Regions from separate parts of the Streptomyces sp. NPDC054783 genome, predicted to be linked through region 1. Evidence: riboswitches for the same ligand, from Rfam matches in the RefSeq annotation. Region 1 holds a riboswitch; the other holds the start of a gene.
The links. A riboswitch is a leader RNA that binds a small molecule or an ion and turns the genes downstream of it on or off. The one in region 1 is predicted to bind S-adenosylmethionine.
Positions count from the first base shown of each region.

Region 2: another riboswitch for S-adenosylmethionine. It lies ahead of ACWGJ5_RS28180 (amino acid ABC transporter permease); the one in region 1 lies ahead of thrC (threonine synthase).

Region 1 is NZ_JBSHAY010000007.1:138,736-143,912, reverse strand. Features, by position in the region: gene groL (chaperonin GroEL) at 1-468, opposite strand, end outside; gene ACWGJ5_RS15410 (cold-shock protein) at 794-1,000, opposite strand; gene ACWGJ5_RS15405 (MoaD/ThiS family protein) at 1,433-1,708, opposite strand; gene thrC (threonine synthase) at 1,822-3,105, opposite strand; SAM riboswitch class I at 3,123-3,261, opposite strand; gene ACWGJ5_RS15395 (glucosyl-3-phosphoglycerate synthase) at 3,423-4,367, shown strand; gene ACWGJ5_RS15390 (alpha,alpha-trehalose-phosphate synthase (UDP-forming)) at 4,452-5,177, shown strand, end outside.
Region 2 is NZ_JBSHAY010000018.1:61,793-66,969, reverse strand. Features, by position in the region: gene ACWGJ5_RS28195 (LLM class flavin-dependent oxidoreductase) at 1-66, shown strand, start outside; partial or broken gene ACWGJ5_RS28190 (putative leader peptide) at 403-471, shown strand; gene ACWGJ5_RS28185 (glutathione S-transferase C-terminal domain-containing protein) at 611-1,474, shown strand; SAM riboswitch class IV at 1,540-1,648, shown strand; gene ACWGJ5_RS28180 (amino acid ABC transporter permease) at 1,972-2,952, shown strand; partial or broken gene ACWGJ5_RS28175 (amino acid ABC transporter ATP-binding protein) at 2,949-3,767, shown strand; partial or broken gene ACWGJ5_RS28170 (acyl-CoA dehydrogenase family protein) at 3,756-4,640, shown strand; gene ACWGJ5_RS28165 (LLM class flavin-dependent oxidoreductase) at 4,679-5,177, shown strand, end outside.

The DNA of each region.
Region 1 (5,177 bases):
GATCTGGGTGTCGGCGGCGGAGATGGACGCGGTGGAGGCGATCTGCTCCTTGGTCTCGACGTCCTTCGCCTGCTCGAGGAGAGCGGCGGAGACGGCCTCGACGGCCTTCTCGATACCGCGCTTCAGGGCCATCGGGTTGGCGCCGGCGGCGACGTTGCGCAGGCCCTCCTTGACCAGGGCCTGGGCGAGCACGGTCGCGGTGGTCGTACCGTCACCGGCGACGTCGTCCGTCTTCTTGGCGACTTCCTTGACCAGCTCGGCGCCGATCTTCTCGTACGGGTCCTCGAGCTCGATCTCCTTGGCGATGGAGACACCATCGTTGGTGATCGTGGGGGCGCCCCACTTCTTCTCGAGGACGACGTTGCGGCCCTTGGGGCCGAGCGTCACCTTCACGGCGTCCGCGAGCTGGTTCATGCCGCGCTCGAGGCCGCGCCGCGCCTCCTCGTCGAACGCGATGATCTTGGCCATGTGAAGTGGTCCCTCCAGGACTGGGGGTGATTCCTTCGGACCGCGCCCGCGCCCGCGACGGACGGCTCGCCGGCCTCGTGGTTCCTTGCCCCACCCGGCCTGCGGGCCTCACCGACCCGGTCCTTCACTGTCACTCTCACCTTCAGAGTGCTAACGCCAATGATTAGCACTCGGCACCCCCGAGTGCAAGCGCCTCGGGCATGGCGGAGGAGCGCTCAGCCGCGCGCGAACAGGGGGCGCCGGGCATGACGAAGGGTCCGTACCCCAGGAGGTACGGACCCTTCGAAGATGAACAGAAGAACGTCGCTGTCAGCCGACGCGTGCTTCAGCTGGTCGCCAGCCGGACCATGTCCGCCTGCGGGCCCTTCTGGCCCTGCGAGATCTCGAAGTCGACCCGCTGCCCCTCTTCCAGGGTGCGGTAACCGTCCATCTGGATCGCGCTGTAGTGGACGAATACATCCGCACCACCGTCGACCGCGATGAAGCCGTACCCCTTCTCCGCGTTGAACCACTTGACGGTGCCCTGAGCCATGCCTAACTCCCCTATTACTGGCCCTTGCACAGATCCACACTTCGCGGACCCGGGTCAGACCTCACCCCCCATCGGTCGGGGGCGTGCGCCGGAACGCGTCGACCGCGGCTGAATGTATCTGTCCAACTGCCGTCTGCAACAGGTCAATCGGACGAGAATTCTGGACGGGAACGGTCCGGAATGTGATGAGAATTCGCCCGACTTCAGGGCAAGTCGGGCCCCTCAAATCACCACAAAAGCCGCATAAGACTCGCCCACTTTGGCTACTTCTTGTCGGGCCTGCGGCATGAATACAAGGCCCCCGACCGGTCGGCCGCGGAGCGCGTTCCCCAACTCTATCGCGCTCAATCACACAGAATTGCCCCCTCCGCTTCTCTCACGGAGGAGGCAATTCGATGAACAATGCGTAACTGACGTTACCTAAGGTAATGATCAGCCGCCGGCGACGGCCGGAATGATGGAGACTCCGGCGCCGTCCGGGGTGGCGGTCTCCAGGCCCTGCTCGAAGCGGACGTCGTCGTCGTTGACGTACACGTTGACGAACCGGCGCAGCTTGCCCTGGTCGTCCAGGACGCGGGCGGCGATGCCGGTGTGGTTCTTCTCCAGGTCGGCGATGACCTCGGCGAGGGTCGCGCCCTCGGCGGCGACCTCGGCCTGCCCGCCCGTGTAGGTGCGCAGGATGGTCGGGATGCGGACAGTGATGCTCATGCTCGTGACCTCCGGTCAGGGTTGGCGCTCCGAAAGGGGCGCGGGGCCGTGTTTCGTACGCGGCTGCCACCGCGTGGGCGCGACCAGACCCCGCGGCCCGCAGACGATAACGGCTACACGAGTCCGGCCTCGTGGAACGAGTCGAGGTTGGGACGAATCGTCGCGGTCAGCCCCGTACCGGCCACCGCGTCGAGGGTCTTCAGGCCATCGCCGGTGTTGAGGACCACCGTGGTCTTCGTCGGGTCCAGGACGCCGTCCTTGACCAGCTTGCGGGTGACGCCGACGGTCACACCGCCCGCGGTCTCGGCGAAGATGCCCTCGGTGCGGGCCAGCAGCTTGATGGCGTCGACGACTTCCTCGTCCGTCACGTCCTCCACGGCACCGCCGGTGCGGCGCGCGATGTCCAGGACGTACGGCCCGTCGGCCGGGTTGCCGATGGCGAGGGACTTGGCGATGGTGTTCGGCTTCTGGGGCCGTACGACGTCATGGCCCGCCTTGAAGGCGGTCGACACCGGGGAGCAGCCCTCGGCCTGCGCGCCGAAGATCTTGTACGGCTTGTCCTCGACGAGACCGAGCCCGACGAGTTCCTGCAGACCCTTGTCGATCTTCGTGAGCTGGGAGCCGGAGGCGATCGGGACCACGATCTGGTCGGGCAGCCGCCAGCCGAGCTGCTCGCAGATCTCGTACGCGAGGGTCTTGGAACCCTCGGCGTAGTACGGCCGCAGGTTGACGTTGACGAAGCCCCAGCCCTCGCCGGCCGGGTCGCCGATCAGCTCGGAGCAGAAGCGGTTCACGTCGTCGTAGTTGCCCTCGATGCCGACGAGGTCGCCGCCGTAGATCGCGGCCATGACGACCTTGCCCTGCTCCAGGTCGTGCGGGATGAACACGCAGGAGCGGAAGCCGGCCCGGGCCGCGGCCGCGCCGACGGCACCGGCGAGGTTGCCGGTGGAGGAGCAGGACAGGGTGGTGAAGCCGAAGGCGCGGGCGGCCTCCAGGGCCTGGGCCACCACGCGGTCCTTGAAGGAGTGGGTCGGGTTGCCGGAGTCGTCCTTGACGAACAGACCGCCGGTGACGCCGAGTTCACGCGCGAGGTTGTCGGCCTTGACGAGCTTCGTCCAGCCCGGGTTCAGGTTCGGCTTGTCGGCGACGTCGGCCGGGACCGGCAGCAGCGGCGCGTACCGCCAGATGTTCGCGGGGCCGGACTCGATACGGCGGCGCAGCTCTTCGGTGTCGTAGGCGGAGAAGTCGTAGGCGATCTCCAGCGGGCCGAAACACTCCTCGCAGGCGAACACCGGGCCGAGCGGGACGCGGTGGCCGCACTCGCGACAGCTCAGGGCCGCGGCGGGACCGAGGTCTACGGTGGAATCGGTGGAGCTTGCAACTGTCTGCACAGCCATGGAGGCGAGGCCCTTTCTCCTCATCTTCCTCACGACGCACCTCGCCGTGAGACGGATTTGGCACCTTCCCTAGCCGGGAGCCTCGCGGAGCGAGAACCGACTGGAGGGTTGCCGGGGCTTCATCGGGCCGTTTCCCTCTGCCCCTCTGGATGAGCGGTATGCGGTTGTGAACGCGCTCCGACCCTCGACATGCGATGGTCATCGGCGTTGTTCAAGACTGTAACCGAAGGCCAGGACAGTTGAGATAGTCGTCCGAACCGCGAGATGGATCACACGGTGCAGCCCGTGCGATCACGAACAGTGAGGAGCCGCAGACCGTGCTGGAAGAAGTCGAGCGCTGGCTGGCCACCCGCTCCTGGTCCGTGGCCGATCGCCCGCTCCACCGGATCCTGGCCGCCAAACAGCGCACCGGCCAGACGATCAGTGTCGTACTGCCCGCGCTCAACGAGGAGGAGACGGTCGGCGACATCGTCGCGATCATCCGCCACGACCTCGTGGAGCAGGTCCCCCTCGTCGACGAGATCGTGGTGGTCGACTCCGGCTCCACCGACCGCACCTCCGAGGTCGCCGCCGCCGCGGGCGCACGGGTCGTTCACCGGGACGAGATCCTGCCCCGCGTCCCCGCCGTCCCCGGAAAGGGTGAGGTGCTGTGGCGCTCACTCCTGGTCACCGACGGGGACATCGTCTGTTTCATCGACGCGGACCTGAGGGAGTTCTCCTCCGACTTCGTCTCCGGGATCGTCGGCCCGCTGCTCACCGAGCCCGGGGTGGACCTGGTCAAGGGCATGTACGACCGCCCGCTGGGCGGCGCCACCGGGCAGGGCGGCCGGGTCACCGAGCTGATGGCCCGCCCGCTGCTGAACATGCACTGGCCGCAGCTGGCCGGATTCGTACAGCCGCTGGGCGGCGAGTACGCGGCCCGGCGCTCGCTGCTGGAGCAGCTGCCGTTCCCGGTCGGGTACGGCGTCGAACTGGGCATGCTGGTGGACGCCCTGCACCTGGTCGGCCTCGACGCACTGGCGCAGGTGGACGTGGGCGTGCGCAAGCACCGCCACCAGGACGGGCAGGCGCTGGGCCGGATGTCCGCGGCGATCTACCGCACGGCCCAGCTCCGGCTGGCCCGCGGCCATCTGATCCGCCCCTCCCTCACCCAGTTCGAGCGGGGCGAGGACGGCTTCGAGCCGCGCACGTACTCGGTGGACACCGAGGAACGGCCGCCGATGGTGGAGATCGCCGAGTACGCCGAACGCAGGGTGGCGTGAAACCGGCCGCGGTGGTCGTATACGGCGGCGTGCCCGGCGTGGCCGTACGTTTGACCGGTTCCGGGCCGGGCTAGGTTGAGGACCATGGCTTCCACGCAGGGTGCTGCCGAGAAGGCTCAGGTGCTGGTCGCGTCCAACCGCGGCCCGGTTTCGTACACGGTGGACGAGAAAGGCTCGCTGCTCGCCAAGCGGGGCGGCGGCGGGCTGGTCTCGGGGCTGTCCGCCATCGGGCCGGACGACGGCTCGGTGTGGGTGTGCTCGGCGCTCGGCGACGGGGACCGGGAGGCCGTACGGCGCGCGGGCGGCGGGCTGCTGCCGGGCGAGGACACCGGCGGGCAGCGGGTGCGGATGCTGGACATCGACGCGAGCGTGCACGCCGACGCCTACAACGGCATCGCCAACTCGGTGCTGTGGTTCGTGCACCACATGCTGTACCAGACCCCGCTGGAGCCGGTCTTCGACGCGGAGTTCCGGCGGCAGTGGGCGTCGTACGAGGCCTACAACCGGGCGTTCGCCGAGGCGCTGGCCGAGGAGGCGGCCGAGGGGGCGGCGGTGCTGGTGCAGGACTACCACCTGTGCCTGGTGCCCGGCATGCTCCGCGCGCTCCGCCCCGACCTGCGGATCGGTCACTTCTCGCACACACCGTGGGCGCCCCCGGAGTACTTCCGGCTGCTGCCCGACGACATCGCCGCCGAGCTGCTGAACGGCATCCTGGGCGCGGACCGGGCGGCGTTCCTGACCAGGCGCTGGGCGGACGCGTTCACGGAGTGCTGTCACTCGGTGCTGGGACCCGGGGCCCCGGCCATGCGG
Region 2 (5,177 bases), on a different contig from region 1:
TACCAGGGCACGACACTCCGCGAGCACTACGGGCTTGCGGTCCCCGCGAACCAGTTCCATGTCTGACCCGCTTCCCGGGCCTGACCCGCTTCCCGGGCCTGACCCGCTTCCCGTGGCGGACCTGATCGCGACTCCCGCCGCATCCACTTCCCGGCCGGCGGGAGCCCGCCCGTGCTGCTTTGCGTCCCACGCAGAGACCGTCGCCGCGTCCCGGCGGTTGCAGTGCGAAACGTGTGGTGACTGTGTCGAAGGGGACAGCCGTCCATCGGGGCGTCCGCGATGCGAGACGGCCCTCTTGACGCCGATGTCGGTCGGATCGACACTCACTGGGGGAATCCTAGTGAATAGGTAGGGAAACATGAGGCGCTTTGGTCCGGGCACCGTCCGAGTGAGCCGTCGCCTCTCCTTCTCACCTCCCGCCGCCACATCGACCTGCAGCGCGTCTGCAGCGCGATCAGGCCCCAGGGCTGAGCCGCGCCCATCCCGCGCCGGCGGCGCCTCCTCTCCACCTTGAGGTGCCGTCCTGTCCGGTGCGCACAGGTGGGCCCTGCTCCCTCGTCAGGCGTCGCTTCCGCCGCGCGTACGTCCGCGCCAGCTCCCGGGGAGGGTCATGACCGTCACACCGCTGGCCGCCCACGCGTCCGACCGGTCCGCACCGGCCTTCCGGGGCCGGATCGGCCGGGACGCGCGCAGTGGCCACTACGCCGTTCCGGGCCGCTACCGCCTCCATCTGTCGACGGCCGCTCCCGACGGCCTGCGCATCGCCGTCACCCACAGCCTGCTCGGCCTGGACACCGCCTGTCCGGCGACTTTCCTGCCCGCCGTGCCCGACTGTCCCGACGGCGGTCACTCGGCTCTGCGCCCGCTGTACGAGGCGAGCGTCCACCGGTACACCGGTCCGGCCGCCGCTCCGGTGCTCAGCGACGACTGGTCCGGGCGGATCGTCAGCACCCATGCCCCGGACATCATGCGCGACCTCGCCCGGAGGTTCGGCACCGGCGGCGTCTCGCTCCACCCCTGCGGCGCCGAGTCGGAGATCGAGGCCGTCGAGCGGATCTGCGCGCGGAGCATGGACGAGGCCGCCCAGCGCGCCGGTTCGGCCGGTGGCGGGCAGGTCGAGCGCGACGCGGCGCTCGGGACTCTGCTGGAGACGCTGGGCGCGCTGGAGCACCGGCTGGCCGGACGCACGTACCTCATCCGCGACGAAGTCACCGCCGCAGACGTCGAGTTGTGGGTCGCCCTGGTCCAACTCGACACCGTGCACCGCAACCACCTGGACGCCGCCGCCGTCCAGCGCATCGCCGAGCACCCGACCCTGTGGGCCTACGCCCGCCGCCTGGCCACCCACCCGGCCTTCGGCGCCCACCTCGACCTCGGCGGCATCCACCGCCGTCACCACGCCCGCCGTCAGGGCCTGGAGGCCGCCGGAGCAGCCGTGCGGATCCTGGACTGGGCGGCACACACAGCCCCTTAGCCGTTCCACCTGGTGGACCGGCGTTGACATTCGTTCGGGTCATTGTCCTGACTACGGCCCAGAACGGTCATGAGCGTCAGCGACAAGCCCTGGCTTGCTGACCGGCAACCCTCGCACCGCGGTGGGGTGCCCCAGGTGACGACCGGACCGATGACGTATCGGTAAGCGCGAGGCCCTAAGGGCCGGAACAGTGACGGTGACGCCATGTACGCAGCTCCGAGGACGGCGACACGCCGCCCGCACGGCTGCGTACGGCCGTACCCGAACCTCCTCGTCGCCGATCGCGCCGTCGATCTGCTCCGCGTGAACAGCGCACTGTGTACCGCACCGGGCCGCGCCCGCTGCCGGGGCTGACACCTCCCCGCAGCCCCGTCCCCTGACCACCACCGCCCTCGCGGTGTGCCGTCGTCCGCCACGCCCCCGGTACCTCGCCGTAGCATCCGCCGCCGCATGCCTGGCGCGCTGTCCGGGGTGTTTCCACCCAGCCGGAGCCCACCATGAGTGAACCCCCTGGCGCCACCGCCACCCTCCCCGAGGCGCCGACCGCCGACGAACCGCAGAAAGCCCTCACTGCCCAGCGAGTTTTGCCGCTGCGGCGGCCAGGACGCTGGGTCGCCACCGCGGTCGTCCTGGTCCTGGTCGCCCAGTTCGTGCACGGACTGGTCTCCAACCCCTTCTACCAGTGGGACCGCTTCGGCTACTGGTTCCTGCGGCCGAACATCCTCGACGGGCTCCTCATCACTCTCGAAGTCACCGCCTACAGCGCGGTGCTGGGCCTGCTCGGCGGCATCCTGCTCGCCCTGGCCCGGCTGTCGAAGAGCCCGGTGCTGCGCGCGGTCAGCTGGACCTACATCTGGGCGCTGCGCTCCATCCCGCTCATCGTTGTCCTGATCTTCCTCTACAACTTCAGTGCCCTGTACAAGACGTTGAGCGTCGGCGTCCCCTTCGGCCCGGCCGTCTTCTCCTTCGACGAGTCGAAGCTCGCCACCGACATGGTCGTCGCCGTCATCGGCCTCAGCCTCAACGAGGCCGCCTACGCGGCCGAGGTCGTCCGCGGCGGCATCCTCTCCGTCGACCAGGGCCAGCACGAGGCGGCCGCGGCGCTCGGCCTGCCCAAGGGCTACCGGTTCCGGAAGATCGTCTTTCCGCAGGCGCTGCGCTCGATCATCCCGAACTACGTCAACCAGCTCATCGGCCTGATCAAGGGCACCTCGCTGGTCTTCTACGTCTCCCTGCTCGACCTGTTCGGCTCCGCACAGACCATGGGCTCCACCTATCCCGGCGACATCGTGCCGCTGCTGCTGGTCGTCACCGTCTGGTACCTGATCCTGACCAGCGTCGTCTCCGTCATCCAGTTCTACGTCGAGCGGTACTACGCCCGCGGTGCCACCCGCAGCCTGCCGCCGACGCCGCTGCAGAAGCTCCGCACCGGTCTCACCGGCCTGCGGGCCCACATCCGCCGGGAGGCCGTCGTATGACCGCCAAGACGCTCGAAGCCCTGGCGGACGTCGAAGCCGCCACCGTCGAGGTCCACGACGTGCACAAGTGGTACGGCACCCACCGGGTACTGGACGGCATCGACCTGACCGTCCGCCCCGGCGAGGTCACCGTCATCCTCGGCCCCTCCGGCTCCGGCAAGTCCACCCTGCTGCGGGTCATCAACCATCTGGAGAAGCCCGAGATCGGCTACGTCAGCATCAACGGCGAGCCGATCGGCGTGAAGAGGCAGGGCGACCGTAGGGAGATGGGGGTCCCCCCGGCCGAAGGCTGGGGGAGGCTGAAGGAGCTGAGCGAGCGGGCCATCCTCACCCAACGCGGTCGGATCGGCTTCGTCTTCCAGAACTTCAACCTGTTCCCGCACCTGACGGTCGTGGACAACGTGGCCGCCGCCCCGGTCGCCACCGGCCGGCTCGGCAAGCCCGAGGCCCAGGAACTCGCCCGCGAACTCCTCGGCCGGGTCGGCCTCGCCGACAAGACCGGCGCCTACCCGCGCCAGCTCTCCGGTGGCCGGCAGCAGCGCGTCGCCATCGCCCGCGCCCTCGCCCTGCGCCCCGGCGTCGTCCTCTTCGACGAGCCCACCTCCGCGCTCGACCCCGAACTGGTCGGCGAAGTCCTCGCCGTCATCAGGGACCTGGCGACCGGCGGCACCACCCTGGTCATCGTCACCCACGAGATCGGGTTCGCCCGGGAGATCGCCGACCGGGTCGTCTTCATCGACGGCGGCAGGATCGTCGAGCAGGGCCCGCCCTCCGAGGTCCTCGACAACCCCCGGCACAAGCGGCAGCAGGAATTCTTCTTCGGCGAGGTCCTGCGGGGCAAGCGCTTCGGCAACGCCCAGTCCGAGGCGGGCACCCGGCACATCCAGGACATCCGCACTCGGCTCGCGCGGCTTCCGGACGGGTCGTACGTCCTCGACGGCGTCAAGCACTACTCCACCGGCGCGCTGTTCGCCCACTGGATCCCCGTCCTGGCCCGCACCGAAGACGACACCCTGCACGTGGCGTACGTGCCGCGCGACGCGCCCGGCCTCACGGTCGTCGACGACTGGGACGGCATGGGACAGCGGACCACCGCCAGAGGAACCGTCCGTCTGGAGTCGGTGCCCGTCCCCGCCGACCGGGTCGTGCCGCACCACCTGACCTTCCAGGGGCCCCAACTCCACGGAGCGGTGGCTCAGTTGCTGCACGCTGCCATCGACGCCGGGATCGCCGCCGGGGCGCTGGCCGAGGCGGTGGAGTTCGTCCGTACGAAGAGCCGCCCCTGGTTCGAGAGCGTCGACGAGGGGCACGCGACCGCTGCGGAAGATCCGCTGCTGATCCAGCGGTTCGGCGAACTGGGAATCAGAGTGCGGGCTGCCGAAGCGTTGCTCCGCGAGGCCGCCCGCGCGGTCGATGACGCCCGCGCCGACCTGACCGACGACACGGCAGCCGCGGCCTCGATCGCGGTGGCCGCGGCCAAGGTGACGGCGGCGGAGGCCGCTGTGGAGGTAGGCAGCGCCCTCTTCGAGGTCTCCGGCACCCGCTCCGCGCTCGACTCTCTGGGCCTGCACCGCCACTGGCGCGACGCGCGCACCCACACCCTGCACGACCCGGCCCGCTGGAAGGTCCAGCACATCGGCCGCTACGTCCTGAACGGCACCAGGCCGCCCCGGCACGGCCTCCTCTGACGAACAACCTTGATCGCACTCCGGATCGGAGACTCCACGTGTCCCTCACCTTCCACTGGTTCCTGCCGACCAACGGAGACAGCCGCCATGTCGTCGGCGGCGGCCACGGCACCCCCGCCACGGAGTCCGGGCGCGACCGGCCGCCCACGGTCGCCTACCTGAGCCAGATCGCCCGCGCCGCCGAGGACCTCGGCTTCGTCGGCGCGCTCACGCCGACGGGGGCCTGGTGCGAGGACGCGTGGCTGACCACCGCGATGGTCAGCCAGCACACCGAACGCCTGAAGTTCCTCGTCGCCTTCCGGCCCGGCTCCGTCTCGCCGACACTCGCCGCCCAGATGGCGTCGACCTTCCAGCGGCAGACCGGCGGACGGCTGCTGCTGAACGTGGTCACCGGGGGCGAGAGCCACGAACAGCGCGCCTACGGAGACTTCCTCGACAAGGACGCCCGCTACCGCCGAACCGGCGAGTTCCTGGAGATCGTACGAGGGCTGTGGGAGGGCAAGACCGTCGACCTGCGCGGCGAGCACCTCCAGGTCG